One region of the Embleya sp. NPDC050154 genome, then DNA from elsewhere that is predicted to be linked to it. Evidence: predicted binding sites of a transcription regulator. Region 1 holds the regulator's gene; each other region holds the start of a gene.
The links. The regulator HrcA, encoded in region 1, represses chaperone genes, less so after heat shock. The targets are predictions, from matches to a motif close to TTNGCACTCNGNNNNNCNGAGTGCNAA.
Positions count from the first base shown of each region.

Region 2: a site for HrcA is predicted at 6,537-6,563, ahead of groL (chaperonin GroEL). Genes of this name have one in related genera too.
Region 3: a site for HrcA is predicted at 5,414-5,440, ahead of groES (co-chaperone GroES). Genes of this name have one in related genera too.

Region 1 is NZ_JBITJP010000005.1:67,157-76,789, forward strand. Features, by position in the region: gene ACIBSV_RS12345 (dynamin family protein) at 1-1,290, opposite strand, end outside; gene ACIBSV_RS12350 (phenylalanine 4-monooxygenase) at 1,603-2,496, shown strand; gene ACIBSV_RS12355 (Uma2 family endonuclease) at 2,614-3,183, shown strand; gene ACIBSV_RS12360 (WD40 repeat domain-containing protein) at 3,213-4,229, opposite strand; gene ACIBSV_RS12365 (DUF3097 domain-containing protein) at 4,369-5,199, opposite strand; gene ACIBSV_RS12370 (MBL fold metallo-hydrolase) at 5,229-5,984, opposite strand; gene hrcA (heat-inducible transcriptional repressor HrcA) at 6,133-7,149, shown strand; gene dnaJ (molecular chaperone DnaJ) at 7,152-8,282, shown strand; gene ACIBSV_RS12385 (NAD(P)H-dependent flavin oxidoreductase) at 8,479-9,546, shown strand; gene ACIBSV_RS12390 (16S rRNA (uracil(1498)-N(3))-methyltransferase) at 9,543-9,633, shown strand, end outside.
Region 2 is NZ_JBITJP010000054.1:6,242-15,874, reverse strand. Features, by position in the region: gene ACIBSV_RS49940 (metal-dependent phosphohydrolase) at 1-437, shown strand, start outside; gene ACIBSV_RS49935 (DUF4031 domain-containing protein) at 478-747, opposite strand; gene ACIBSV_RS49930 (hypothetical protein) at 793-1,176, shown strand; gene ACIBSV_RS49925 (ARPP-1 family domain-containing protein) at 1,140-2,147, opposite strand; gene ACIBSV_RS49920 (hypothetical protein) at 2,144-3,658, opposite strand; gene ACIBSV_RS49915 (Uma2 family endonuclease) at 3,951-4,538, opposite strand; gene groL (chaperonin GroEL) at 4,753-6,378, opposite strand; gene ACIBSV_RS49905 (cold-shock protein) at 6,830-7,033, opposite strand; gene ACIBSV_RS49900 (ubiquitin-like small modifier protein 1) at 7,455-7,733, opposite strand; gene thrC (threonine synthase) at 7,730-9,004, opposite strand; SAM riboswitch class I at 9,021-9,173, opposite strand; gene ACIBSV_RS49890 (glucosyl-3-phosphoglycerate synthase) at 9,366-9,633, shown strand, end outside.
Region 3 is NZ_JBITJP010000025.1:22,265-31,897, forward strand. Features, by position in the region: gene shbA (RNA polymerase sigma factor ShbA) at 1-395, opposite strand, end outside; gene ACIBSV_RS38575 (response regulator transcription factor) at 629-1,240, opposite strand; gene ACIBSV_RS38580 (WhiB family transcriptional regulator) at 1,732-2,067, shown strand; gene ACIBSV_RS38585 (SDR family oxidoreductase) at 2,198-3,016, opposite strand; gene groL (chaperonin GroEL) at 3,202-4,830, opposite strand; gene groES (co-chaperone GroES) at 4,965-5,273, opposite strand; gene ACIBSV_RS38600 (methyltransferase domain-containing protein) at 5,519-6,757, shown strand; gene ACIBSV_RS38605 (polysaccharide deacetylase family protein) at 6,745-7,638, opposite strand; gene ACIBSV_RS38610 (hypothetical protein) at 7,974-8,249, opposite strand; gene tsaD (tRNA (adenosine(37)-N6)-threonylcarbamoyltransferase complex transferase subunit TsaD) at 8,308-9,351, opposite strand; gene rimI (ribosomal protein S18-alanine N-acetyltransferase) at 9,344-9,633, opposite strand, start outside.

The DNA of each region.
Region 1 (9,633 bases):
CAGCTCGGGCGCGCGGACGCCGATCACCGCGCGCAGTTCGTCCGGGGTCTCCGCGCCGTCCAGGGCGTGGTCGATCTCGGCGCGGGTGTAGCGCCACCACTGCGGCGCCATGCCGCCGACGGCCTGCTGGGCGCGCTGGGCACCGGCGCCGAGCAGGCGCGCGGTCTCGCCGTGTTGGGCCCGGACGAAGGCGGCCATGTCGGCGATCCGGGCACCGGCGAGTTCGCTCTCCTCGGCGTCGAGCCGCTGTTCGGCGAGGGTCACCTCGCGGCGCAACTCGTCGAGCAGGTCCTCCAGCAACCGCAGCAGGTGGTCGGACACCGCGACGATGCGTTGACGCTGCATCAGGTCCCGGAGTCGGGCCAGTGTGCGCGGGAACTCCTCGGCCCAGTAGGCCTGCTCGGGGCCCCGCAGCGGTCGGTTGCCGGCCAGCCGGACCACCGGCTCGGCGGCAACCGGCTCGACGACCGGATCGGCCACGCCCAACATCCGGGCGAACCGCCCGCGGACGTGGGCGAGCAGGTCGTCCCGCTCGTCCTCGTCGATGTGGTCCATCTTGGTGACCAAAATGATGCAGCGGCGCAGTTGTCCGGGATCGAGCGCGTCGGTGAGGAACTCGGCCAACGACACCGGCGACGGCGATGTGGACGCGGTCAGCACCGCCGCGACGTCGGCGATGTCGCGCATCACGGCGCGGGTGATCTCGGTGTGCCCGGCCCGGGCGTTGGTGCCGGGTGTGTCGATGATCACCAGCCCGTCGCGCAGCGCGGCGGCGGGGTGGCGCACCTCCAGGCTCTGTACGTGCGGCGCGATCGCCTCGTCGGCGGTGAGCAGGCGCAGGACGCCGGCCGTGTCCTCGGGCACGACCACATGCGGTGCGAGGTCGGCGAGCATGCCGCCGAGCGGGCTGGCCGCGCCGGTGTATCGCCCGGAGGGATACACGTAGCGGATCCCGTGGCCGCTGAAGCGCACCTCGACGGCGAACTCGTCGCCGTGCGTGATCCTGGTCGCGGCGCCGGTGGTGGGCAGCGCCGACGTGGGCAGCAGGTCCTCGCCCAGCAGCGCGTTGATGAAGGTGCTCTTGCCGGCCGAGAACTCGCCGATCACGGCGAGGTAGTAACGGTCGTCCCGCAGCCGGGTCTCGATCTCGCGGATCCGTGCCGTCAGTTGTGCCAGGCGCTCCTGGTCGCCGACGATGCGACGGACCATCGCGAGCGCGAAATCCAGGTGATCGGAGGTCTCGGTGAGCGCCTCGACCACATCGCGTCGTTGTGCACGATCCCCGGCCATGCCGCGAGAATCCACCACCGCGCCCCCTCCCGACGGTGCCCTCCCCGATGTACGGGCGATCCTGTCACGCGGGCCCGAATCCCGTCTCGATGGATCGAAAGCGGATTCGGGTCGGGCGACGGAACGGCTGTGCCTCTTGTGTGACGGCCGTCCGGATGATGCGATGAGGGCGCCGAGGCGATCCCTCGCACCTGCTCCACGTCGTCACCCAGTCGGCCTGACCGGTCGAAATGGTATGTAAGCGGCGCATAATGGTCGCGTGGGTGTCTCGGCTCGTCCGGCGAGTCGATTCCGATGCGATCAGGAGATGGCATGTTCGAGGAGGCCCAGTATCTGGCCCCGGTCACCCGTAGGGCCGACGGCGGAGTCGAGGTCGAGCTGTCCCGCAGCCACCCGGGATTCGCGGACGCGGTATACCGCGAGCGCCGGAACCGGATCGCGGAACTGGCCCTGGACCACCGGCGTGGGGAGCCCATCCCGGAGGTGGAGTACACCGAGGAGGAGCACGAGGTCTGGCGCCTCGTCTCGCACGAGCTGTCCGTATCGCACGCGGAGTACGCGGTCGCGGACTACCTGGAGGGCACCGCGCGGCTGAAGCTGCCGACGGACCGGATCCCCCAGTTGGAGGAGGTCAGCGGCGCGCTTCAGCCGCTCACCGGCTTCCGCTACCTGCCCGCGGCCGGCCTGGTCCCGCTGCGTGACTTCTACGGGTCGCTGGCCGACTCGTACTTCCACTCGACGCAGTACATCCGGCACCACAGCGTGCCGCTGTACACGCCCGAGCCGGACGTCGTCCACGAGGTGATCGGCCACGCCAACATGCTCGCCTCGGACCGCTTCGCGGCGCTGTACCGGGTTGCCGGCGAGGCCGCCCGCCGGGTGGAGAGCCGCGAGGCCCTGGAGTTCGTCTCGAAGGTCTTCTGGTTCACCCTGGAATTCGGCGTCATGCACGAGGCCGGCGCGCTCAAGGCCTACGGCGCGGGGATCCTGTCCTCCTACGGCGAGATCCGCGAGTTCCGCACCGTCGACATCCGCGACCTGGACCTGGTCGCGATGGGCACGATGCAGTACGACATCACCCACTACCAGGACATCCTGTACGCGGCCCGCTCGATGACCCACCTGGAGGACGTCGTCGGCACCTTCTGGGCGACCTGCACCGACGACTCGATCGCCGCCCTGACGGCCTCGGCGAAGACGCCGTAGCACCCCGATCGCCCTTGGTTCACTCGTGCGGGTGACCAGGCCCCCAAACGCCCGGTCGCCCGCACGAGTGCTTCCTTATGCTCGCGTCGACTACGGAAGGGGTTCAGAATGTCGGCTATGGCACACGAGATCCCCGCGCAGGAGGACGTCATCCTGGACGGCTTCCTGGCGTTGGACACCCCCCTGGGCTTCCGCGCCGAGCTGATCGAGGGGGAGATTGTTGTGACGCCGCCGCCGCTGGGGGACCACGAGCACATCATTGCCGAGTTGGTGGATCAGATCGCGGCAGGCGCCGAGACACCTATGCATTTTTCCGGGAACAAGGGTCTCAGGGTCGACAGTGCCGGTGCCCTCCCGAGCAATCACGTCATTCCCGACGGCACGTTCGCACCCAGGGCCCTGAGCCTGTTTCGCGGGGCGGAATCGTGGATGCCCTGCACCGGCGTAGCCCTGGTCGTGGAGGTCACGTCACAACGAGCCGAGATCGACCGAGAGGCCAAACGCCGCAGTTACGCACGTAGTGGGATTCCGTTGTACCTACTCGTGGATCGAGAGCGGGGCAAAGTGACGCTGTTCTCCGAACTAGAAGGCGACGACTACACGTTGCTCCAAACGGGACCATTCGGTAAGGAGATCGAACTGCCCGTCCCATTCTCGATGACGTTGGATACCTCGAACTACGTATGAAACGCAGGAAGGTGCGTACGGCGCGTGCTTTACACCCGCCGTACGAAGACTCGGCCGAAGTCGCCGCCGGTGGCCAGGAGGGTGCCGTCGGCGGAGAAGACGAGGCGGCGCACGCGTTGGTCGTCGTAGCCGGGCAGGGCCCGCGCGTCGGCCTGGCGCAGGTCCGCGTCGTAGATGTGCAGCGCACTCGTGCGATGGCCGCCCACCGCGAGCCGACGGCCGTCGGGGGAGTAGGCCCACGCGTAGCAGGTGCCCCAGCCGTTCGGGTGGTGCGGATTGTCGAACTGCCAGGCCGGCTCGCCCGTTTCGATCGAGATCGCGAACGGTCCGTGCACCCGGCCCCGGTTGACCACGAGCAGCGTCTCGCTCGGGTCGAAGCCCAGTTCGCCGATCTCCCACGCGAGCGGCACCCGCGCGGTCAACCGGCCGGCCGCCACGTCCCACACCTCGACCTCGTTGGTCGGATCCTCCGTCGCGTCCCGATGCCCGTAGACCACGCCGCGACTCACCCGCCACACCGCCAACAGCCGGCCCGACGCGGACAGCGCCGCGCCGCGGCACTCGGTGGTCGGCGACGCCGTCGACACCTCGCACACCGGCTTGCCCGCGCCGTCCAGCACCTGCACCAGGTCGCCCGCGTCGAAGACCACGAGCCGCTCGCGGGCCGTGTCCCAGGACGGCTGCACCACGTACGGATTGAACAGCGCGTCCTCGAACTGCCGGTAGCAGGCCAGTTGTTCCTCGCGTCCCGTGTCGAGGTCGAACCGGCGGGTCGCGCCGCCGATCGTGTAGACCACGGCCGTTCCGCCGGCGTCGAACAACACGCCGCCGATATCGGTCAGCCGCTCGGCCGCCGGCACGGCGTGCACCGTGCGCCGCTCCCCCGTGGCCACGTCCACCAGTCGGATCGCGCCGTCGTAGCCGACCACCACGGTGTGCCCGTCCGGGTGCAGGTCCAGCCCCCGCGACGAGGTCTTGCCGGGCGGCAGGAACTCCAACACCACCTCGTCCTCGGCCCCGCCCAGCCGGACGAAGCCGGCCCGCATCGCCTTGTCCGCCTCCCGCCGCAGCGCGAGCAGCGCCGCTCCGGCATCGGTGAAATCCCGGCTTGGGGCCGGCCGAGCCCGGCAGCACGAGCGTGACCTGTTCCTGTCGCATCCGAGCACGCTAGCGCCGGCCCGGGACTCACACCTCGGACGGCGCCGTCACGAAGTCGATCAGCTCCTCCACCCGTCCCAGCAGCGCCGGCTCCAGGTCGCGGTACGAATCCACCGCCGCGAGAATCCGACGCCACGCCCGCGGCGGGTCGACCGGCCAGCCGAGCGCCGCGCAGACCCCTTCCTTCCACGGGACTCCGCGCGGTACGTCCGGCCAAGCCGCGATGCCCACCGACGCCGGCCGGACCGCCTGCCACACGTCGATATAGGGGTGTCCCACCACGAGCACATGGTCGCCGGTCACTCGCGCGGCGATCCGGCTCTCCTTCGAGCCCGGCACCAGGTGGTCCACCAGGACGCCCAGCCGTCGATCCGGACCCGGCCCGAACTCGCGTACCAGCGACGGGAGATCGTCGATGCCTTCGAGGTATTCCACGACCACGCCCTCGATCCGCAGGTCGTCGCCCCAGACCCGCTCGACCAACTCGGCGTCGTGTCGGCCCTCCACGTAGATCCGGCCCGCCCGCGCGACCTTGGCCCGGACACCCGCCACCGCGACCGAACCCGACGCGGTCCGCCCGGGGGCACGCGCGGGCCCCGGCGCGCGCGGCCGGACCAGGGTGACCACCTCGCCGTCGATCAGGAACCCGCGCGGATCCATCGGGAAGACCCGCAGCCGCCCGTGCCGGTCCTCCAGCGTGACGGTGAACCCCTCAGGGGTCTTCTCCACCCGGACCACCGCGCCACAGAAGCCGGTGGACGCCTCCTCCACCACCAGATCGCGATCGGCCGCGACCTCCGGGACGGGCTTGTCCTTCTTCCATCCCGGGATCAGCGACTCGGGTCCGTAACTGCGCATGACGGTGACGCTAGCCGGGTGACGGTCCGTCAGTCCGGTACGACGCGCCCGGCGGCGACGTCGGCCAGCCACCGGTTCTGCCGGATCACGAACTCCGTGTCGACCACCGCGCCGTGTCCGGGCAGCCAGACACTCGCGTCCAGCGCGCGCACCCGGGCCAGCGAATCGCTCCACTCGGCGGCGAACGCGTCCGAGCCGAACAGCGGCGGTCCGCTCTCCTCGACGATGTCGCCGGCGATCAGCACACCGCAGTCGGGCACGTGCACGACCAGGTCGTGATCGGTGTGTCCGCGGCCCGGCGCGTACAACACCACCCCGCGCCCACCGAGGTCCACGGTCACCGGCTGCTCGCGGGCCACCAGCCGGGTCGGCGGCACGATCCGCGCGGCGTTCATCAGATCCGGGTCGAAGCCGTGCGAGATGCCGCTCGCGCGACCGGCCTCGGCGTACCGCTCCAGATAGTCCGGCAGGTCCGCGTGGCCCCAGACCTCGGCGTCGGGGAAGGCGCGCAGCACCTCGTCGTTGCCGAAGCAGTGGTCGAAGTGACCGTGCGTGTTCACCACCGCGACCACCCGGTCGGGCAGGTCGTGCGCGGGCAGCTCACGAGCCAGCGAGGCCAGCAGATTCGCGGCCTCGTGGTCGTGCGATCCGGTGTCCACGAGCAGGATCCCGTCGCGTCCCGTGACGACCGCCACATTCAGCTCCAGGCCGGGCAGCCGACGGCGCAGGACGCCCGGTCCGATCGGCTCCCAGGTGGCGTGTTTCGGCTGTTCGGCGCGTACCATGCGTCAACCTTGGCACGGACTCAGGGGTACGGTCCGGATCGGGTGACCCGTACACTGGCACTCGGCGGGACGGAGTGCCAACCAGCGTGACGAACCGCCGCGAACGGGACAGGCAACGGGCGGAACAACGGGTCAGGAGGTGCGCACCATGCTCGACGATCGCAAGCAGGACGTGCTGCGCGCCATCGTGCAGGACTATGTGGCGACCCAGGAGCCGGTCGGCTCCAAGGCGCTCGCGGACCGACACAACCTCGGGGTCTCCCCGGCCACCATTCGCAACGACATGGCCGCGCTGGAGGAGGAGGGCTACATCACGCAGCCCCACACCAGCGCCGGCCGCGTGCCCACGGACAAGGGCTACCGGCTGTTCGTCGACCGGCTCGCGGGTGTCAAGCCGCTGTCGGGCGCCGAGCGCCGGGCGATCCAGACGTTCCTGGCCGGCGCGGTGGACCTGGACGACGTGGTGGGCCGGACGGTGCGGCTGCTCGCGCAGCTCACCCATCAGGTGGCCGTCGTGCAGTACCCCTCGCTGACCCGCTCGACGATCCGGCACGTCGAGCTGCTCACCCTCGCGCCGACGCGCGTCATGCTCGTGCTGATCACCAGCACCGGCCGAGTCGAGCAACGGGTGATGGACACCCCCGGCCCGGTCGGCGAGAACCTGCTCGCCGACGTGCGCGCGCGACTGAACAGCCGGATCACCGGCAAGCGGTTCGCCGATGTGCCGTTGCTGGTCCAGGACCTCGCCGAGCCGTTCACCGCCGAGGAACGGCCGATCGTGGCGGGCATCCTGGCCACGCTGCTCGACACCCTGGTCGAACACAAGGAAGAGAAGGTCGTCCTGGCCGGGACGGCCAACCTGACCCGCTTCGGTATGGACTTCCCGAACACGATCCGCCCGGTCCTGGAGGCACTGGAGGAACACGTCGTGTTGCTGCGCCTGTTGGGCGAGGCGACCGACCCGGGCATGGTCGTGCGGATCGGACACGAGAACATGCACGAAGGACTGGCCGCGACCTCGGTGGTCGCCGTCGGATACGGCAGTGGGCAGGAAACGCTGGCGAAGCTCGGGGTGCTCGGGCCGACCCGAATGGACTACCCCGGAACGATGGGAGCGGTGCGCGCCGTGGCACGGTACGTCGGACAGATCCTCGCGGAGTCGTAGAGTTGGCTACCGATTACTACGAGGTCCTCGGGGTGCGGCGGGACGCCACCCCGGAGGAAATCAAGAAGGCCTTCCGCCGGCTGGCTCGGGAGCTGCACCCGGACGTCAATCCGGACCCGAAGACGCAGGACCGGTTCAAGGAGATCAACAACGCCTACGAGGTCCTCTCGGACCCGCAGAAGCGGCAGATGTACGACCTCGGCGGCGACCCGCTGTCCTCCGGGGGCGGCGCGGGCGGCGGCTTCGGCCAAGCCGGCTTCGGCTTCAGCGACATCATGGACGCGTTCTTCGGCCAGGCCAGCCAGCGCGGTCCGCGCTCGCGCACGCGCCGCGGCCAGGACGCGATGATCCGGATCGAGATCACCCTCGAAGAGGCCGCGTTCGGCACCACCCGCGAGATCCAGGTGGACACCGCCGTCACGTGCAACACGTGCAACGGCGAGGGCGCGGCGCCCGGCACCACGGCGCAGACCTGCGACATGTGTCGCGGTCGCGGCGAGGTCAGCCAGGTCACCAAGTCCTTCCTGGGCCAGGTCATGACGTCGCGGCCGTGTCCGCAGTGTCAGGGCTTCGGCACCGTGGTCCCGCACCCGTGCCCCGAGTGCGCGGGCGACGGCCGGATTCGCGCGCGGCGCACGCTCACCGTCAAGATCCCGGCGGGCGTGGACAGCGGCACCCGGATCCAGCTCGCGGGCGAGGGCGAGGTCGGCCCCGGCGGGGGCCCGGCCGGCGACCTGTACGTGGAGATCGTCGAGGTCCCGCACACCACCTTCCAGCGGCGCGGCGACGACCTGCACTGCACGGTCACCATCCCGATGACGGCGGCGTCGCTGGGTACCAAGGTGCCGTTGCAGACGCTGGACGGCACCGAGGAGATCGACATTCGCCCCGGCACCCAGTCGGGCCAGTCGATCCCGCTGCACGGGCGCGGCATCACCCACCTGCGCGGCGGCGGCCGGGGCGACCTGATCGTGCACGTCGAGGTGCAGACGCCGAGCAAGCTCGACCCCGAGCAGGAGGAACTGCTGCGCCGGCTGGCCAAGCTGCGCGGCGAGGAACGCCCCTCGGGTCAGTTCACGCCGGGCCAGCAGGGCCTGTTCTCCCGGCTCAAGGACGCGTTCAACGGACGCTGAGACGATGCGCGGCGCGCCCGAGGGCGCGCCGCGCGCGGTTTCGTGGTCGCGGGTGTCGGACGGGCCGATTTTCGGCCGCTTCGGCACCCGCGGCGCGTCGGCGAGGGGACGGCGGCTCCGTCCGCCGTCGGACACTCCCTAGGCTGGGCCGGGCGACACGAGCCGAGCCGAGCCCACCGAGCGAACGGGGAGCATGATGCCGACGAATACCGACCCCACCCGGCTCACCGCACTGCCGATCGTGCAGGCGCCGATGGCCGGCGCCGCCGGACCCGCGCTCGCGGCGGCGGTGGTCCGCGCGGGTGGGCTCGGCTTCCTGGCCGCCGGGTATCGCTCGGCCGACGAGCTGGCCGCCGAGATCGACGAACTGCGCACGCTGGTCGGCGACACCCCCTTCGGGGTCAACGCGTTCATGCCGCACCCCACGCCCACCCGCGCCCAGGACGAGCTGACCCGGCGCTACGCGGCCTCGCTCACCCGGGCCGCCGCCCACTACGGCGGCACCGTCGGCACGCCCGCCCCCGGCTGCGAACGCGACGACTGGGACGCCAAGCTCGCACTGCTGCTCGCCCACCCGGTCCCGGTCGTGAGCTTCACCTTCGGCCTGCCCGACACCGAGGCGATCACCGCGCTGCGGGCCGCGGGCACGCTGACCGTGGCCACCGTCACCACGCCCGAGGAGGCCCGCGCCGCCGCCGACGCCGGGGTCGACGCGCTGTGCGTGCAGGGCGCCGAGGCCGGCGGCCACCAGGGCGGATTCGCCAACCCCGACGCGCCCGCCCCGTACGGCCTGCTCACCCTGCTCACGCTGATCGCCGCCGAGACCGAGCTGCCGCTGATCGCCGCGGGCGGCCTGATGACCGGCCGACAGATCGAGGCGGTGCGGCTCGCCGGCGCGAGCGCGGCCCAACTGGGTACCGCCTTCCTGCGCTGCCCGGAGGGCAGCGCGCCCGCCGCGCACAAAGCCGCGCTCGCCGACCCGGCGTTCGAGCGCAGCGTGCTCACCCGCGCGTTCTCCGGCCGCTGGGCCAGGGGACTGCGCAACGGCTTCGTGGCCCGCCACGAGGCCGAGGCTCCCGGGGTCTACCCCTTCGTCCACCACCTGGTCTCGCCGATCCGCAAGGCCGCCGCCGCCCGGGGCGAGGCCGACGGCCTGGCCCTGTGGGCCGGTCAGGGCTGGCGCCTCGCCCGCGAGGAGCCGGCCGCAGAGGTGATCAGCCGGCTCGTCGACGAGATGGCCGCCGCCCGAAAGGCATGCGCTTGAGCGCCCCCGTCTTCCTCTCCCCCGGCGACGCCATCCGGCACGGCCGGCAGGTCGTCCTCGACGGCGCCGAGGGCCGGCACGCCGTCA
Region 2 (9,633 bases), on a different contig from region 1:
TCCACGACGCGGTCTACGACCCGGCCCGGGCCGACAACGAGGAGCGCAGCGCGCGGCTGGCCGAGCGCGGCCTGCGCGAGGCGGGCGTGGACCCGGCCCTGGTGGCCGAGACGGTGCGCCTGGTCCGGGTGACCGCCGAGCACGCGCCCGGCGAGCACGACCACAACGCGCACGTCCTGTGCGACGCGGACCTGGCCATCCTGGCCGCCGACCGTGAGCGCTACGAGGCGTACACGGCGGCGGTCCGCGAGGAGTACGCGTTCGTTCCGGACGAGGCGTTCCGCGCCGCCCGCGCCGCCGTGCTGCGCGACCTGATGTCGCTGCCCCGGCTGTTCCACACCCGCCTGGGCGCGGCACGGTACGAGGAGGCGGCCCGCTACAACATGCGCGCCGAGCTGGAACGACTCGAGGGCACGATCCCGCGCCAGCAGTCCTGACCCGGCGCCTGCCGGCTCGGCACGGCGGACGCCGCCGCGTCTAGCGCGGGCGGTACCGCTTGCGCCGGCGCAGCCCCGCCCGGGTCAGCCGGATCACCAGTTCCCGACTGGAGACCGGCTCGGCCCCGTTCGCCACCGCCCGCGCGTACAGGTCGGCCGGGACGTCGTAGTGATCCCGGTCGAACGCACGCTCCGGCGCGCCGAGTTCGCGTGCGAACGCGTGCAGTTCGGCGTGCGAGACGTCGCTGACGAGGTGCGACCACAGCCGCCCGCGTCCGGGCCAGGCCGGGGGATCGATGAGGAGTGCCACGCCGTCGATTCTCGTATACGCCGCGATCGCGCACACTTGTGGACCATGAGCAAGGATCCGACCGACGTCGCCCTGTTGACCGCCCGCGCCCTGGTCCTGGCCGATTTGCGCACGCACGGCGTCGAGACCCCCGAGACCGTGACCGTGGTCGAGCACGCGCTGGTCGAGCGCAAGTGGTGGGTCGAGCAGTGGCCCGACGGCGCCGCGTACGTCCCCGGACTGATCGGCCAGGACGTCCAGGAGGCGCTCACCGAGCAGGGCACGGTGTGGCCGCCGTGCCCGCGGCACGACGACCACCCGCTCTACCTCGAACCCGAGCTGGGCGAGGACCCGCACTGGGTCTGCGAACGGGACGCCGAGGTGATCGCCCCGCTTGGCGGCCTCGCGCCCACTCAGCCGCCGAACGAGCGCGCCGTCAACGACGCGTAGATCGGCCGGTCGCCGCCGACCGCGTACGCGCCGACCAGCCGCTCGCTCTGCGCCCGGCCCACGGTGACACCGGCGGCCGTGTGCTCCGGCGTCACCGTCACCACCTGCGCGCCGGCGGCGTCCAGCGTGTGCTCGGCGCGCCGCCGCTCCTCGGCGTCGGCGACCCGCAGCGCCTGGGCGAGCACGTCGTACGGGTCGCCGGCCGCCGCGCCGTCGCGGCCGGGCAGGCTCAGCACGGTCCGGCTCGGCGGCGGATCACCCGCGTCGTGCAGGCCGTAACGCAGCGCCTCCGCGCCGTAGCAGAACCGGATCAGCGGCTCCCACATCGCCGACCAGTAAGCCCGCGAGGGCGCCCGCTCGATCCCGGCGATCTCGCCGTCCAGCAGCACCACCGCGCCCACCTGCTCGTCGACGCACTCGAACTCGGCGACGAAACGTTCGAGCTCGAGCGCGAAGTGCTTCAGGAACAGCGCCAGGTTCCCGGTCTCGGCGAGGCCGGAGGACACGTTGAAGCGCTGCACGGCCGGCCACAACCTGCTGTACCCGTCCGCGTCCGCGCTCGCCGACGCGGCGGCGCGCAGCGCGAGCGGCAGCACGGCGAGCGGCCGCGGTGCCTCGGGGATCAGCCCGGGCTGGGTCTGCTGGACGCACATCGCCGCGTCGAAGGCGAGCCGATCCGAGGGCTCGACCATGGCGGCGCGCGGCATCGCGTGGTCCTGCGCGCTCTGCTCGACGATCACCGCGAGGTGGCACGGGACCAGCGCGACGTTCGGCGTGTGGTTGACGAAGGTGAGCGTGCCGTAGCCACTCGTGCCGATCCACAGATCGGTCGGGAGCGTCACTGCGGGCGCGTCGCAGGTGTCGCCGAGCAGCGGCAACACCTGCATCCGGCCGACGCTCTGCACCCGACCCAGGGTGCAGCCGGTCAGCAGGTCGCCGATCGGCAGCGCGTCGTGGGCGAGGGTGTTCATCCGGTCACCTCCAGGTGGGCCAGGCGCAGCAGGGCGGGTACGGCGGCGGCCGGGTCGGTGGCCAACATCAGCCGGCACCAGGCGAGTTCGAGAGCCTCGGGACGATGGACGGGGGCGGTGGGCAGGTCCGGCGCGTAGCCGCGCAGGCCGCCCGCCTCGGCCGCGAGCACGGGCGAGAGCTGGACCACCGGCACCGCGACGCCGAGGGTGTGCGCGGCGTCGAGCACCTGCGCGAACCGCCCGGCGGGCGCGTTCTCGTAGCCGTCGCCGATCACCACGATCAGCTCGGCGCCGGTGCGCAGCGCGGCGACCAGGGCCTCGGCCGCCGCCGTGGCGCCGGTGGGTCGCACCAGTCGGCCGTCCGGGGCGCCGCCGATCCACACGTCGTGGCACTCGCCCGCCGCCGCCCGCAGCGCGTCGCGCAGCGCGAGCACCGTGGCGATCGGCCGCAGCGGCTGATCGGCGCCACCGCGCATCGAGGCGGACCCGTCCAGGACCAGGGCGATCCGACGGCCGGCCAGGTCGAGCCCGGCGGCACCGGCCGCGGCCCGCCGATCCAGCGCCGCGGCGACCTCGTCGGTCATCCCGGTCGCGAACGCGTAGAGGTAGAGCCGGACCGCGTCGTAGCGGTCGAGGTCGACCTCGACCTCGACGCCCGCGCGCTCGGCCTGCCGCTGTCCGGCGAGCCGCTGGCCGACGGTCAGCCGATCGGCGGTCAGCGCCAGGACGCGCGCGGGCTTGTCGTCCGGGTGGAATCGGCCGCGCAGCCCTTCGAGCGTCTCCAGCGGCAGTGCCGCGCCCGCGTCCAGGTCGGTGCGGGCGGCTCGATACGCGACCGGGAGCGGCAGCGTGTACGGGCCGTCGGCGCCGAGCACGAACGCGACGCACTCGCGCGTGACGGCGGCGTCGGCCGGGTCGGGCGCCCAGCGGTCGAGCTCGCGGGCTAGGATGCGCAGTTCCTTCGGGTCGAGTTCCGCGCCGGCGAGCTGCTTGGTCAGGATCGAGCGCAGGATGCCGCTCAGCCGCAGACCCCACGCGTGCCGCAGGGCGCCGGCGAGCTTGCCCCGGTAGCGCACCGACCACAACTCCAGTGAGCCGGAGCCCAGGACGCTGCGCAGGATCAGCCGGCGCACCCGCGCGTTGTTGACCCGCCGCTCGGCCAGCAGCCCGAACAGCTTGAGTCGGCGCGGCACGGTCAGCGCGGCCACCGCGTCGTACACGGCGGTGCCGTCGTCCTCGCGCGCGGGCGTGTCGAGCAGGTGCAGCACGCCGAGCTGCCGGCTGCGGTCGGTGGCTCCGGGGGAGCACACCAGACCCGCGTACAACCGCCGGTCCAGTGCGATCATCGCGCGGTGCGCGTCCTGCTCCAAGGCGAGCTGCTCGTCGCGGGTGTTGTAGAAGGAGGCCCGCCCGGTCGCGGCCACGGCGACGTCCAGGAAGCGGACGACGGTGGCGGCGGCCTCGGCGCGGGCCGGATTGTCGGCGCTCAGGGCGCGGGTGATCTCGGTCATCGAAAGGCTCCCCCGTGGGCACCCGGGGCAGGTCGCGGGTCCGGTGTGTGGTCCCCGGACGAACCTGGGACCGCTTCCGACCCATGGGAAACGGCTCTGTACGAACACGCAGTTCCCCGGGTGCGATGGCACGCGACTCCGGGCAGGTCACGGGTCCCGGATAGGGATTCGAACCCCAAGCACCCCAAAAGCGCTTGTACGCCAAGACAGAAGGAACGCGTAGTTCCCGGAGTCGCACCACGAGCCTACGAGCGAGGTGCCGCCGACGCCGGCCAATATCGGTCGAGTCGAATCAGACCCCGAAGAGCGACGTATCGAGGTCGATTCCGAAAGGCTCGGGGATGGTGATCGACTCGCCGATCGATACCCGGAGTTCCCCGTGGTATCTCCTGCCGTCGGGCGCGGAGAAGAGCTTCACGGAAGGACCCTCCTTGTCCCAGCGGTCGATGAGCAGGTAGAGCGGCACCTGGGCCCGGGCGTAGGCCTCGAGCTTGGTTACCCGATCGTGGTCCGCATTGTCCTTGGAGGTGATCTCGGCGATGAGGAGGGCGCACCGTGCCGGGGTCGGCGCCGTGTCGTGTTCGGGATCCAACCCGATGTCGTCGACCGGCATCACGACGACGTCCGGGATGTAGAGCCGAAACATCGGCGCGATACTCACACCGAGCGTTTGGAAGATCTCACAGTTCTCCGGGGTGACCGTAAGCAACGCCCGCTGGAGGCGGGACGCAATCAGATTGTGCGTATTTGCCGGCGGTGGCGACATGACGATGCTTCCCCCCGTGATCTCGGCGCGCCAGCCGTCGGGCACGTCCAGCTCCTGCCACGTGGACACCAGTCGGTGCCAGGTGTCGCTCGCCTCGATCACGGGTGCGGTCATGTCGTCCACCTCATCCACCTCGGTCCGCGCTGTAGCAGGAGCGACGCTATGTGCCGCCCGGAGACCATTTCAGGGTAAGTCGCCACCGCCACTCGAACGAGCGAACACGCTTCGAACACCGCCGCAATCCGTCCCGGGAACGCGAAAGAGGCGGCCCCCCGAAGGGGACCGCCTCTCGCGTCAAGACCGTGCGGGTCTACCGATCCTCAGCGGATCAGAAGTCCATGCCGCCCATGTCCGGAGCGCCGCCGGCCGGGGCCGGGTTCTTCTCCGGCTTGTCGGCGATGACAGCCTCGGTGGTCAGGAACAGCGCGGCGATCGACGCGGCGTTCTGCAGCGCGGAACGGGTGACCTTCGCCGGGTCGATGATGCCCTCGGCGATGAGGTCCACGTACTCGCCGGTCGCGGCGTTGAGGCCGTGACCCGGGGTCAGGTTGCGCACCTTCTCCACAACCACGCCGCCCTCGAGGCCGGCGTTGACCGCGATCTGCTTGAGCGGGGCCTCGACGGCCAGGCGCACGATGTTCGCGCCGGTCGCCTCGTCGCCGTCCAGCTCGAGCTTGTCGAACGCGATGGTCGACGCCTGGAGCAGGGCCACGCCACCACCGGCGACGATGCCCTCTTCGACGGCGGCCTTCGCGTTGCGCACCGCGTCCTCGATGCGGTGCTTGCGCTCCTTGAGCTCGACCTCGGTCGCGGCGCCGGCCTTGATCACGGCAACGCCGCCGGCCAGCTTCGCGAGACGCTCCTGGAGCTTCTCGCGGTCGTAGTCCGAGTCCGAGTTCTCGATCTCGGCGCGGATCTGGTTGACCCGACCCGCGACCTGGTCCGAGTCACCGGCACCGTCGACGATGGTCGTCTCGTCCTTGGTGACGACGACCTTGCGGGCGCGGCCGAGGAGTTCGAGACCCGCGGTGTCGAGCTTGAGGCCGACCTCCTCGGAGATGACCTGGCCACCGGTGAGGATGGCGATGTCGCCGAGCATGGCCTTGCGACGGTCGCCGAAGCCCGGCGCCTTGACGGCGACGGACTTGAAGGTGCCGCGGATCTTGTTGACGACGAGCGTGGCCAGGGCCTCGCCCTCGACGTCCTCGGAGATGATCATGAGCGGCTTACCCGACTGCATGACCTTCTCCAGCAGCGGGAGGAGGTCCTTCACCGAGGTGATCTTCGAGTTGACGATGAGCACGTAGGCGTCTTCGAGGACGGCCTCCATGCGCTCCATGTCGGTCGCGAAGTACGGCGAGATGTAGCCCTTGTCGAAGCGCATGCCCTCGGTGAGCTCGAGCTCGAGACCGAAGGTGTTGCTCTCCTCGACGGTGATGACGCCTTCCTTGCCGACCTTGTCCATGGCCTCGGCGATCATCTCGCCGATCAGGGGGTCCGCGGCGGAGATCGAGGCGGTGGAGGCGATCTGCTCCTTCGTCTCGACGTCCTTGGCAAGCGCGAGAAGCTGCTCGGAGACGGCCTCGACGGCCTTCTCGATGCCACGCTTGAGGGCCATCGGGTTCGCGCCGGCGGCCACGTTGCGCAGGCCCTCGCGTACGAGCGCCTGGGCGAGGACGGTCGCGGTCGTCGTGCCGTCACCGGCGACGTCGTCCGTCTTCTTCGCGACCTCCTTGACCAGCTCCGCACCGATCTTCTCGTACGGGTCCTCGAGCTCGATCTCCTTGGCGATGCTCACACCATCGTTGGTGATGGTGGGCGCACCCCACTTCTTCTCGAGCACGACGTTGCGGCCCTTGGGGCCCAGCGTGACCTTGACGGCGTCGGCGAGCTGGTTCATCCCGCGCTCGAGGCCGCGGCGCGCTTCCTCGTTGAACGCGATGATCTTGGCCATGTGGTGAAGTCCTCCCAGAACGGGGGTGAGTGCCGGACCGCACAGGTGCCCGCGACGGACGACCCGACCACCGCGAGGATCCCTCCCTCACGGGTGCCGAGCCTCACCGGCTCGGTCCGTTTCTGTCACTCTCACATCCAGAGTGCTAACGCCAATGATTAGCACTCGACCATGCCGAGTGCAAGCGCAACGGCCGGTCCCGACCCGTCCGCGCACACCCCCGCGCGTGTCGCACGAAGCGCGGGTCCGCACGGCCGCACGTACAACGACCGGGGCCCGGCCCCCGCATGGCGGGAAGGCCGGGCCCCGGTCGCTGATCACACCCGATACGCATCCGATCCGACCATCGGACAACAGGCCGGACGAGAGATCGGGACAAGTGTTGTGCTGCGATGTGTCGTGCAGTCCGTGGTGTGGACCGTTTCAAGCAGAGGAGCGGATGCCCCCTGGTTCAGGCGGTGACGCGGACCATGTCGGCCTGCGGCCCCTTCTGCCCCTGCGAGATCTCGAACTCGACTCGCTGCCCCTCCTCGAGCGTCCGGTACCCGTCCATCTGGATCGCGCTGTAGTGGACGAAAACGTCCGCACCACCGTCGACCGCGATGAAGCCGTACCCCTTCTCCGCGTTGAACCACTTGACGGCGCCCTGAGCCATTCCTAACTCCCCTGTTACTGGCCCTTTCACGGATACTGCACGCCGCAGCTCCGGGTTCGTATCCAGAAGGACCCGGCCTTCCGCTACGACCGCGGCTGAATGTATCCGGACGGATGCCCGGAGCAACAGGTCAATCGGACGAGAATTCCCGAGTGAATAAAGCTCGCATTCTTCGTGAATCACCAGGAAAGCCGTATTTCAATACGTCAGGAAAACGACTTTCGATACATATCGGGTGTGATCTCGACCACGGGTTTACCGACGCAACGCCGCCAAAGCGGGGAAATGGACCCGGGTAAACACGTGTAACGCACGTCGGCCGGGGAGAGAGGAAATCCGCCGCCCGGTGCTCCGGACGGCGGATTTCTCGGTTCCGTTTCGTGATCCGTGCCGATGAAGATCGACAAGGTCGCCTATCGCGTCAGCAACCGCCGGCGACCGCCGGGATGATCGAAACGCTGCCGTTGTCGGGGATCGTGGTGGCGAGACCGTCCGCGAAGCGCACGTCCTCGTCGTTCACGTACAGATTCACAAAGCGGCGCAGCTTGCCCTCGTCGTCGAGGATGCGTGCGCGAATTCCGGTGTGGTCCTTTTCCAGGGCGTCCAGGACCTCGGCGAGGGTGCTTCCCTCGACGGACACCTCGGCCGCCCCACCCGTGTAGGTGCGCAGGATCGTCGGGATGCGAACGGAGACGCTCATGCCAGGCCGGCCTTTCGGAAGGATTCCAGAGTGGGTCGAATGGTCGCGGTGGCGCCGGTGGTCGGCGTGACCGCGTCCAACGTCTTGAGGCCGTCGCCCGTGTTGAGCACGACCGTCTCGGCGTCCGGGTCCAGCGCGCCGGACGCGAGCAGCTTGCGCAGGCAGCCGACGGTCACGCCACCGGCGGTCTCGCCGAAGATGCCCTCGGTGCGGGCCAGCAGCTTCATCGCCTCGACCACCTCGGCGTCGGTGACGTCCTCCACCGCGCCGCCGGTGCGCTTGCACACGTCCAGCACGTACGGGCCGTCGGCCGGGTTGCCGATCGCGAGCGACTTGGCGATCGTGTCCGGCCGCACCGGGCGGATCACGTCGTGGCCGGCCTTCCACGCGGCGGCCACCGGGGAGCACCCGGTGGCCTGCGCGCCGAAGATCTTGTACGGCGCGTCCTCGACCAGCCCCAGCGCGATCAGCTCGCGGAAGCCCTTGTCGATCTTGGTGAGCTGCGAACCCGACGCGATCGGGATGACGATCTGCTCGGGCAGCCGCCAGCCGAGCTGCTCGGCGATCTCGTACGCGAGCGTCTTGGAACCCTCGCCGTAGTACGGCCGCAGGTTGACGTTGACGAAGCCCCAGTCCTCACCGGCCGGGTCGCCGATCAGCTCCGAGCAGAACCGGTTGACCTCGTCGTAGGTGCCCTCGATGGCGACCAGCTCGCCGCCGTACACGGCCGCCGTGACGACCTTGCCGGCCTCCAGGTCGGAGGGGATGAACACGCAGCTCCGCAGGCCCGCCCGGGCGGCGGCGGCACCCACCGCGCCGGCCAGGTTGCCGGTGGAGGAGCAGGAGAGGGTGGTGAAGCCGAACGTGCGCGCGGCCTCGACGGCGATCGCGACCACGCGGTCCTTGAAGGAGTGCGTCGGGTTGCCCGAGTCGTCCTTGACGTGCAGCTTCGCGATGCCCAGCTCGCGGCCCAGGTTCTCGGCGCGGACCAGCTTGGTGAAACCGGGGTTCAGATTGGGCCGGGACGCGACGTCCGCGGACACCGGCAGGAGCGGCGCGTAGCGCCAGATGTTCTGCGGGCCGGCCTCGATCTGCTCACGTGTGACGGTGCCGAAGTCGTAGGCCACCTCGAGCGGGCCAAAACAGGACTCGCAGGCGTACTTGGGACCCAGTTCGGTGCGTTCGCCGCACTCGCGACACGACAGCGCGACGGCCGGACCGAAGGAGGTGGAGGTGGCGCTGGTGGAACGGGTGGCGGTGGGTGTCGCCATGGCGAGGGCCTTTCTGTCCTCATCTTTACCCGTGGGGTTCCACGGGCCGGACTTGGCACCTGTCCGATCCGCCGGTGCTCGCTCGCGCCGAAAGCGCGTCACGAGGAATGACGATCGGATGGTTGCCGGGGCTTCAACGGGCCGTTCCCTCTGCCCCTCTGGATGAGCTGCTATGGCGGTGGACACACCCTTCGCGAGGTGGCCGGTCCGCGTTTGTCCGGCACGACGTGCGATCGTCGTTACCGGTGACGACGACTGTAACCGAACCGGTGCCGCGTCGATCATCCGGTCCACCTCGCGAGACGATGGAGGGTGGCCGTGACCGAGGCCGGAACACCGGCGACGACAGGGGATTTCGAACGTGCAGCCCGAGGTGAGCGCCTGGCTTCGACGACGGTCCTCCGTCGCCGCGGACTGGCCCGTCGACAAGCTTCTTGACGCCAAACGAGACACTCGGGTCAGCGTCGTCCTGCCGGCGTTGAACGAGGCGGCGACCGTCGGGGACATCGTCAAGGTGGTCCGCACCGAGCTGATCGAGCGCGCGCCGCTGGTGGACGAACTGGTCGTGGTCGACTCCGGATCGGTCGACGACACCTCCCGGATCGCGGCGGACGCGGGCGCGCGGGTCG
Region 3 (9,633 bases), on a different contig from region 1:
CTGCGCCGCACCACCTGGTCCTCGGGACCGGGATGGTCGTCCACCGCCTCCGGGAGATCGCACGTGGGTACCGCGCCGCGCATCGCGGCACGCTGCACGTCGACCACCTTGTGTGCCGCGATGCCGAACACGAACGCCTCGAACGGGCGGCCCTCGTCGCGATAGCGCGGCAGCGCGGACAACACGGCCAGGCAGACCTCCTGCGCGGCGTCGTCCGCCGCGTGCTCGGCGCCGGAGACCCGACCGAGCCGGGCCCGGCAGTAGCGCAACACCAGGGGTCGCACGTACGCGAGCAGTTCGTCGGTCGCCTGCACGTCCCCCTGGACCGCGCGAACCACGACGGCACGCATGCCGTCGTCGGCCTGCGCGTGTGCTTCGTACGGCTCGTCCGGCATTCGCTCGGGGGTCCCACCCATGCCATTCAGTATGCAGGGATCGGCGACCGAATCGCGGCCATGCCGACCCGGGGGACTCATCCGGCCCCCCGGGCAACGGCAATCACCGCACGGACCCTCGCCCGTCGGGGGCCGTCGGCACACGCCTCATCGCACAAGTCCCCACCGACCGTGCCCACCCGGGAGGCGACCCTCGGGCCCCTCACGGTCGGGGGAGTGCTCGCGTGCGTGCGTCATCGCACGAGTCCCCACCGGAATCCGAGCGCGACCGCGTGGGCCCGGTCGGACGCGCCCAGCTTCTTGAACAGCCGGCGCGCGTGGGTCTTGACGGTGTCCTCCGACAGGAACAGCTCGCGCCCGATCTCGGCGTTGCTGCGCCCGTGACTCATCCCTTCGAGCACCTGGATCTCACGTGCCGTCAGGGTCGGCGCCACGCCCATGTCGGGCGAACGCAGACGCCGGGGCGCGAGCCGCCAGGTCGGGTCGGCGAGCGCCTGGGAGACGGTCGCGCGCAACTCCGCGCGCGACGCGTCCTTGTGCAGATATCCCCGAGCCCCGGCGGCGACCGCGAGGGCCACGCCGTCCAGGTCCTCGGCCATCGTCAGCATGATCACCCGTGCGCCGGGGTCGCCGGCCAGGAGGCGGCGCACCGCCTCGACGCCGCCGAGCCCGGGCATCCGCACGTCCATGAGGACGAGATCGGACCGCTCCGCGCCCCAGCGCCGCAGTACCTCCTCGCCACTCGTGGCCGTCGTCACCCTCTCGACGCCGGGGACCGTGGCCACCGCCCGCCGCAGGGTCTCCCGAACCAGCGGGGAATCGTCGCAGACCAGGACGGTCGTCATCGCCGGCCTCCGCAGTGGATCCGCGTCACGTTGAGCCTCCACGCCTGTACGTACCGTTTCCTTTGCGGCGGTCCCGGAGGACGGTGACTCGGGGTCCGGCCCCGACCGCCTCCATCGCCAACCGCTTCACCCACCCCAACGAGCATCACTCGAAAGGGTTACGGGGGGAGTTCCGCTCCGCCGTTACGACAACGAGGCGACCGAGCCCGAGGACACGCGTGGGTGATCGCTCGCGTACCCAACGTCACCTTCCACCGCTTCCCCTCGTCGAATCCCACCGAAGCGCACCCACCGGTGCCCGTGACCCACCAGAGTGAGTAATTTTTTCTGCTTTCAGTGCATAAGTGGGAATTAGGATTGGAACTGATCAATTCGTGACACAGTCGCACCTACTTCTGATCGCTTGATCACGACTGTTCTGCACGGTCTGCACCCGAGGTGGCAACCCTGCTCACCGACAACTCGTACGCGATAAGCAAGAGGGACGAGTCATGGCTGATTTCTCGCGACTCCCCGGCCCCAACGCCGATCTGTGGGACTGGCAGCTCTCGGCAGCCTGTCGCGGAGTCGACAGCGCACTGTTCTTCCACCCCGAAGGCGAGCGAGGCGCCGCCAGGGTCGCCCGAGAGGCTTCGGCCAAGGAAGTCTGCATGCGGTGCCCGGTCCGTCGCCAGTGCGCCACGCACGCCCTGAAGGTGCGCGAGCCGTATGGCGTATGGGGCGGGCTCACCGAGGACGAACGGGTCGAACTCGACAGCGACCGCCGGCACGGGGTCGCCGCGGAACGCGCGGCCGCCGCGGCCGGCGGCGCGTCCGTGACGCACTGAGACACACACCAAGCTCGGCGGCCCGCCCCCGGATCCGGGGGCGGGCCGCCGAGCTTGGGCGCGGCCCGGCACGTGTCACCACGAGCCGCGGCACGTGTCACCACAGCAACGCCGAGGCGCTCGCGATCGCCTACCGGAGGGCGGACATGTCCATCTCCCACACCTTCGGCCAGTCCTTGCCCCGGAACGCCGCGTCGGTGCCGCCGTCGCAGAAGACCACCGAACCGACGAAGAAGCTCGACTCGCCGCCGAGCAGGAACGCCACCAGCGCGGCGATCTCCTCCGGCCGACCGCCGCGGCCGGCCGGGATCGTGTTCAGGAACATCTCCATGCCCTCGGCGGTCAACGGGTCCTTGCGGCCCTCGGCCGTCATCGGCGTCTCGATCAGACCCGGCGCGATCGCGTTCAGTCGGATGCCGTCGGCGATGTACTCGGCGCATTTGGTCCGCGCGTACCACGCGAGCGCGGCCTTGGTCGCGGGATAGGCCTGGAGCGCGGCGAACTCGCCGAACGCCTCGGTCGCCGCCGTCGCGCCCGCCTCGTCGCCCGCCAGACACAACTCGGCCACCTCCACCGGCCAGTTCGGCTGGGCGGTCGTCGAGTTCGAGCTGATCAGCACGACGGACGCGTTCGTGCCGGCCGCGAGCAGCGGACGCAGCCCCTCCAGGAGCGCGATCGCGCCGAAGTAGTTCACCGACACGAGCAGACCGCCCGGGCGCCCGGTGGCCGCCGCCAGACCCGCGAAGGGCACGAAGCCGTCGAGCGCGCCGCCGGACAGTTCGGTGACCCCGGCGATCGCCTCGGCGCGACCCTCGGCCGTGCTCAGGTCCACCTCGACGTCGGCGTCGTGCAGGTCGACGCCGATCACCCGGTGGCCGTCCGCCTCCAGCCGGGCCTTGGTCGCGGCGCCCAGACCCGAGGCCGCTCCGGTGATCGCGTAGGTACCCATGTCTCTCCTTCGATGGTGCTCGACCGACGGCGCTCGACGGCAGTCGCCCGGCCGACTCCTGACGGTCCGTCAGTTGACGGCTCCCGGCACTCTCGCAGATCGGGCCGGCACCGGAAAGGCCGACGGGCCCGACCGCTGCGAAGCGGTCGGGCCCGTCGGGGTGTCGCGAGGTGTCGCGGGTGGAACTAGTGCGAGTGGCCGTGGCCGCCGTGGTTGTGCGCGGCGGGCTCTTCCTCGGCCGGCTTCTCGACGACCAGGGTCTCGGTCGTGAGCAGCAGCGACGCGATCGACGCGGCGTTCTGCAGCGCGGAACGGGTCACCTTGACCGGGTCGATGACGCCCGAGTCGACCAGGTTGCCGTACTCGCCGGTCGCGGCGTTGAAGCCGTGCCCGATGCCGAGCTCCTGCACCTTGTTGACGATGACGTAGCCCTCGAGGCCCGCGTTCTCGGCGATCCAGCGCAGCGGCTCGACCGCGGCGCGACGCACGACCGCGACGCCGGTCGCGATGTCGCCGGTCTGGCCGAGGTTGTCGGCGAGCACGGAGACGGCGTGCACCAGGGCGGTGCCGCCGCCGGCGACGATGCCCTCCTCGATGGCCGCGCGGGTCGCGGAGACCGCGTCCTCGAGACGGTGCTTCTTCTCCTTGAGCTCGACCTCGGTGGCCGCGCCCACACGGATCACGCACACGCCGCCGGCCAGCTTCGCGAGGCGCTCCTGGAGCTTCTCGCGGTCCCAGTCGGAGTCGGTGTCGTCGATCTCGCGCTTGATCTGCTTGACCCGGTCCGCGATCGCGGCGGCGTCGCCGGCGCCGTCGACCAGGGTGGTCGCGTCCTTGGTGATGGTGATGCGACGGGCGCTGCCCAGCACCTCCAGGCCGACCTGGTCGAGCTTGAGGCCGACCTCGGGGGCGATGACCTGACCACCGGTCAGGATCGCCATGTCCTCCAGCATCGCCTTGCGGCGGTCGCCGAAGCCCGGGGCCTTGACCGCGACGGCGTTGAACGTGCCGCGGATCTTGTTCACGACCAGGGTCGACAGCGCCTCGCCGTCGACGTCCTCGGCGACGATCAGCAGCGGCTTGGACGCGCCGGCCTGGATGATCTTCTCGAGCAGCGGCAGCAGTTCGGCGATGGCCGAGATCTTGCCCTGGTGGATCAGGATGTACGGGTCGTCGAGGACGGCCTCCATACGCTCCTGGTCGGTGACCATGTACGGCGACAGGTAGCCCTTGTCGAACTGGAGGCCCTCGGCGAACTCCAGCTCCAGACCCATGGTCTGGGACTCCTCGACGGTGATGACACCGTCCTTGCCGACCTTGTCCATGGCCTCGGCGATCAGCTCGCCGATCTGCTGGTCCTGCGCCGAGAGCGCGGCGACGGCGGCGATGTCCTCCTTGCCGTCGATCGCGCGGGCGGTCTTGAGCAGCTGCTCGGATACCGCGGCGACCGCGAGGTCGATGCCCTTCTTCAGGTCCATCGGGGCCGCGCCGGCGGCCACGTTGCGCAGACCCTCGCGGACGAGCGCCTGGGCCAGGACCGTCGCGGTGGTGGTGCCGTCACCCGCGATGTCGTTGGTCTTGGTCGCGACTTCCTTGGCCAGCTGCGCGCCGAGGTTCTCGTACGGGTCCTCGAGCTCCACCTCACGGGCGATCGTCACGCCGTCGTTGGTGATGGTCGGGGCACCGAACTTCTTGTCGATCACGACGTTGCGGCCCTTGGGGCCGAGCGTGACCTTGACGGTGTCGGCCAGCGCGTTGACGCCGCGCTCCAGCGACCGCCGGGCCTTCTCGTCGAACTGGAGGATCTTCGCCATGAGGGTCTTCGTCCTTAAAGGTTGCTAGTCGACGTCGTACAACCGACTCCGCCCCGGGTCCACCGGCCGACAAGGCAGGGCGATCCGGGGCGGGGTCGTCGAACCGTCACCGGTTCCGGCGCGTCAGCGCGATGTCACTTCTCGATGATCGCGAGCACGTCGCGAGCCGAGAGAACGAGGTATTCCTCGCCGTTGTACTTCACCTCGGTGCCGCCGTACTTGCTGTACAGAACGGTGTCACCGACGCTCACGTCGAGCGGCAGACGCTGACCGTCCTCGAAACGACCCGGGCCCACAGCCAGGACGACGCCCTCCTGGGGCTTCTCCTTGGCGGTGTCCGGGATCACGAGACCCGACGCGGTGGTCTGCTCGGCCTCAAGCGTCTGGACCACGATGCGGTCCTCGAGCGGCTTGATGGCAACCTTGGTGTTGGCGGTCGTCACGATGCGACCTCCCCCTTCGGAGATCTCACGGAAAAATGTCTGTCGGCGATGGGACAGATCCGTCGTCGCGGGTGCCGGACCTGCTCGTATCGCACTGGCACACTCATGGGGAGAGTGCCAGCACAGACACTAGGTGGCGGTTAGCACTCCGTCAACCAGAGTGCCAGATTCAGCGCGTCGGACCGCATTGTTCATACCGGTGGCCTTCCCGACGGGGGCCGGCGGCGCTCGGCGAGAATGGGCGCGTGCACACCGAAGCTTTCACCGCGCTGCTGACCGACGAGGGCCGTTCGCTGCTGGACCTGCTCGCCGACCACGAGATCGGCGAAGAGCTGTCGTTGGCCACCCGGCTGCGTCGGGAGCACTCGCCGGAGCTGGTGGCCGCCGCGCTCACCCAGTCCCGGCTGCGGCAGCGCGGGCGGGCCAAGTTCGGTGCGGACGCGGCGCGGATGTACTTCACACCCCATGGGCTGGAACAGTCCACCCGCACCTCGGTGGCCGAGCACCGGGCCGCCCGGCTGGTCGCGGCCGGCGGGATCGACCGGGCCGTGGACCTGTGTTGCGGCATCGGCGGCGACGCGCTCGCGCTGGCCCGCGCCGGGATCGCCGTGCACGCGGTCGACCTGGACCCGCTGACCTGCGCGGTCGCCCGGGCCAACGCCGACGCGCTGGGCTTGGCGCACCTGCTCACCGTCGAGTGCGCGGACGTGACCGAGGTGGAGTTGGGCGGGTACGACGCGGCGCTGATCGACCCGGCGCGGCGCACCGCCCGGGGCCGCACCTTCGACCCCCGGGCGTACTCGCCGCCGTTCTCGTTCCTGACCACGCTCGCCGCCCGGGTGCCGTGCGGCGCGGCCAAGGTCGCGCCCGGCATCCCGCACGAGATCGTGCCCGAGGGCATGGAGGCCGAGTGGGTCTCCGATCGCGGCGACGTCAAGGAGGCGGTGTTGTGGTGGGGCCGGCTCGCGCGCGGCGGCCTGCGCGCCACCGTGCTGCCCGCCGGCGCCGCGCTGGCCTCGGGCCCGGCTCGCCGGGCACCGGTGGGCCCGGTCCGCCGCTACCTCTACGAGCCGGACGGCGCGGTGATCCGGGCGCACCTGGTGGCCGAGGTGGGCGAGTTGGTGGACGGCAACCTGGTGGACGAGACGATCGCCTACCTCGCCTCGGACAAGCTGGTCGCCACCGCGTTCGCGAGCGTGTACGAGATCACCGACGTGTTGCCGTTCAATCTGAAGCGGCTCAAGGCCCTGTTGCGCGAGCGCGGCGTCGGCAACCTCACGGTCAAGAAGCGCGGCTCGGCGGTCGAACCCGAGGAGGTCCGCCGCCGGGTCGGGCCGACCGGCCCGAACGCGGCCACGGTGCTGCTGACCCGGGTGGCGGGCGCGCCCACGATGCTGATCGGGCAGCCGGTGTCCCCGGGGCAGCCCACCGGCCCGGGCCTCGGCGGGGTGCTCGACCGGCCGGGAGGACCTCAACCGATGTAGTCCTCCAGGCGCGCGACCGTGTAGCCCTGGGCCTGGATCTTGCGCAGCATGTTGCCGAACATCTCGGTCATCGTGGTGCCCTTGAGCTCACCGGGCCCGCGGAAGTGGGCCAGGATGATGTCGCCCGGGTGCAGCTTCTTCTCGCCGACGTACTGCATGTCGTTGATCTGCATCGACTCCCGCCACTTGACGATCGCGTCGATCCCGCCGCAACCACCGGCCACCGTCTGCGTGGTCGCGTTCCAGTTGCCGTACGGCGGGCGGAACAGCGTCGGGCGCTTGCCGTAGATCTCGGCGAGCCGGTCCTGCTGACCGCAGATCTGGTGCTTCTGCGCCTCCGCGCCCAGCGTCTTGAGGTCCGGGTGGGACAGCGTGTGGTTCTGCACCGTGGCGCCGAGCGCCTGGAGCTTGCGGAAGTACTCCGGGTCCTGCCGCACGTAGGTGTCGTTGAGGAACATCGACACCGGGATCCGCAGGTCCCGCATCATGTCGAGAAACCCGGGATCCTTCTCCGCCCCGTCGTCGATCGTGATGAACACGATCTTCTCCTCGGTGGGGATCTTGTCCACCACCGGCGGCTGGGGCCCGCCGGCCTTGATCGGCTTGACCGCGGGCGGGGCGGGCGGCGGGGTGAACGGCTTCAGGTTCCACTTCGCGGCAAGCGCGGCGGCGTCGGCGCCCGGGGTGTCCGGCTTCGCGGCGGGAGTGGGCCTGGTCGGGTCGGTGGACGCGCCGCCGGTGGGCCGGCCGGTGCCCTTGACCGCGGCGGTGTCGTCGGAGCCGCCGCAGCCGGTCAGCGCGACGAGCAGCGCACCGGCCAGGCCGATCAGGGCCGAGGTGCGGGCCGCGCCCCGCCGCTTTTGTACCGTTCGATGCGCCACTGTCGCCGGACCCTTTCGTTCGTGTGCTCCGATCGCGCCCACGCTACGCGTCGCGGCGGCCTGTCACGGTCCGGACAAGGGCTGTTCAAGGGACTGTCGAAGGACTGTTGAGCAGCCGATGAGCTGGGCACACTCCCGGCAAGGCCAATGGCACGTGCGGCGGCACGCAGCCATCAGCCAAGGCACTCGGCCCGCGTCCGGCTTGCGAATGGCCTCCTCGTCGGACGCGGGTCGAGTGTTGCGCGGAACCGGACGCCGGACTCCGACGCGGACCGGCATCTCCGCCGCGGACCGGAACGCCCACTCGCGCGTGTCGGCCCGAACGCGGCGCCCGGTCAGGGGCCGACGCTGAGCCGTTCGAAGCTCCACGCGTGCGGCGTGCGGGCGACCAGCGCGGCCGGGGGGTCCGGCAGCGACACCGGCTCGCCGGTCCACAGCGCGATCACCACGACCCGGTCGCCGTCCCGCTCGTCGGAGGAGGCGAACACCTCGACCCGTTCCAGGCCGGGCGCGTCGACCAGGACCGGCAGCGCCGCGGCGTGCACCCACGCGGCCAGCGCCGCTCCCCCGCCGGCCTCGGCCCTGGCCTCCCACATCGCCGCGATCGCCATCTCGCCTCTCCCGTTTCCACCGTTCCCGAACCCTCGTACTCCGCGTGAGCGCCCGCGCCTACGACAGCGCCTGGGTCACCGTGACCGGCATCGAGGAGTCGGCCGGGATGGACAGCGTGGAGGGGGCCCGGTCCCGGGCGACCATCTCGGCGCCCAGCGCGGCGACCATCGCGCCGTTGTCGGTGCACAGGCCCGGCCGTGGCACCCGCAGCACGATCCCGGCCGCGTCGCAGCGCTCCTGCGCCAGGGCGCGCAACCGCGAGTTGGCCGAGACGCCGCCGCCCATCATCAGGTGCTCGACGCCGTTCTCCTTGCAGGCGCGGATCGCCTTGCGGGTCAGCACGTCCACCACCGCCTCCTGGAAGGAGGCCGCGACGTCGGCCACCGGCACCGCCTCGCCGGCCCGCTGCCGGGCCTCGACCCAGCGCGCGACCGAGGTCTTGAGGCCGGAGAAGGAGAAGTCGAAGGGCGCGTCGCGCGGTCCGGTCAGCCCGCGCGGGAAGGCGATCGCGGTTCGGTCGCCCTCGCGCGCCCGCCGGTCGATCACCGGTCCGCCCGGGAAGCCGAGCCCGAGCACCCGCGCGACCTTGTCGAACGCCTCGCCCGCCGCGTCGTCGATGGTCGACCCGAGTGGCCGCACGTCGGCGGTGATGTCGGGCACCAGGAGCAGCGAGGAGTGTCCGCCGGAGACCAGCAGGGCCATGCACGGCTCGGGCAGCTTGCCGTGCTCCAACTGGTCCACGCACACGTGCGAGGCCAGGTGGTTGACGCCGTACAGCGGCTTGTCCAGCGCGACCGAGTAGCCCTTCGCCGCCGCGACGCCGACCAGCAGCGCCCCCGCCAGGCCGGGGCCGGAGGTGACCGCGATCGCGTCGATGTCGCGCATGGTGACGCCCGCGTCGGCGAGCGCGCGGCGCACCGTGGGCACCATCGCCTCCAGGTGCGCGCGGCTGGCCACCTCGGGCACCACCCCGCCGAACCGGGCGTGTTCGTCGACGCTGGAGGCGACCGCGTCGGCGAGCAGCGTGGTGCCGCGCACGATGCCGATGCCCGTCTCGTCGCACGAGGTCTCGATGCCCAGGACGAGTGGTTCGTCAGCCACCGGTGGCCGTTCCTTCCCGACGTTCCTTGAGATCGCGGCGCATCACCAGCGCGTCCACGTTGGCGGGCTGGTAGTAGCCCCGCCGCACGCCGATCCCCTTGAATCCGAAGCGCTCGTAGAGCGCCTGTGCGCGGGCGTTGTCCACGCGCACCTCCAGCAGTACGTCCCGACAGCCGCGTTCGAGCGCCAGATCGAGCAGTTCGGTCAACAACACCGAGCCCAGGCCCGTCCCCCACCGATCGCGGCGCACCCCGATCGTCTGCACGTCGCCCTCGTCGCCGA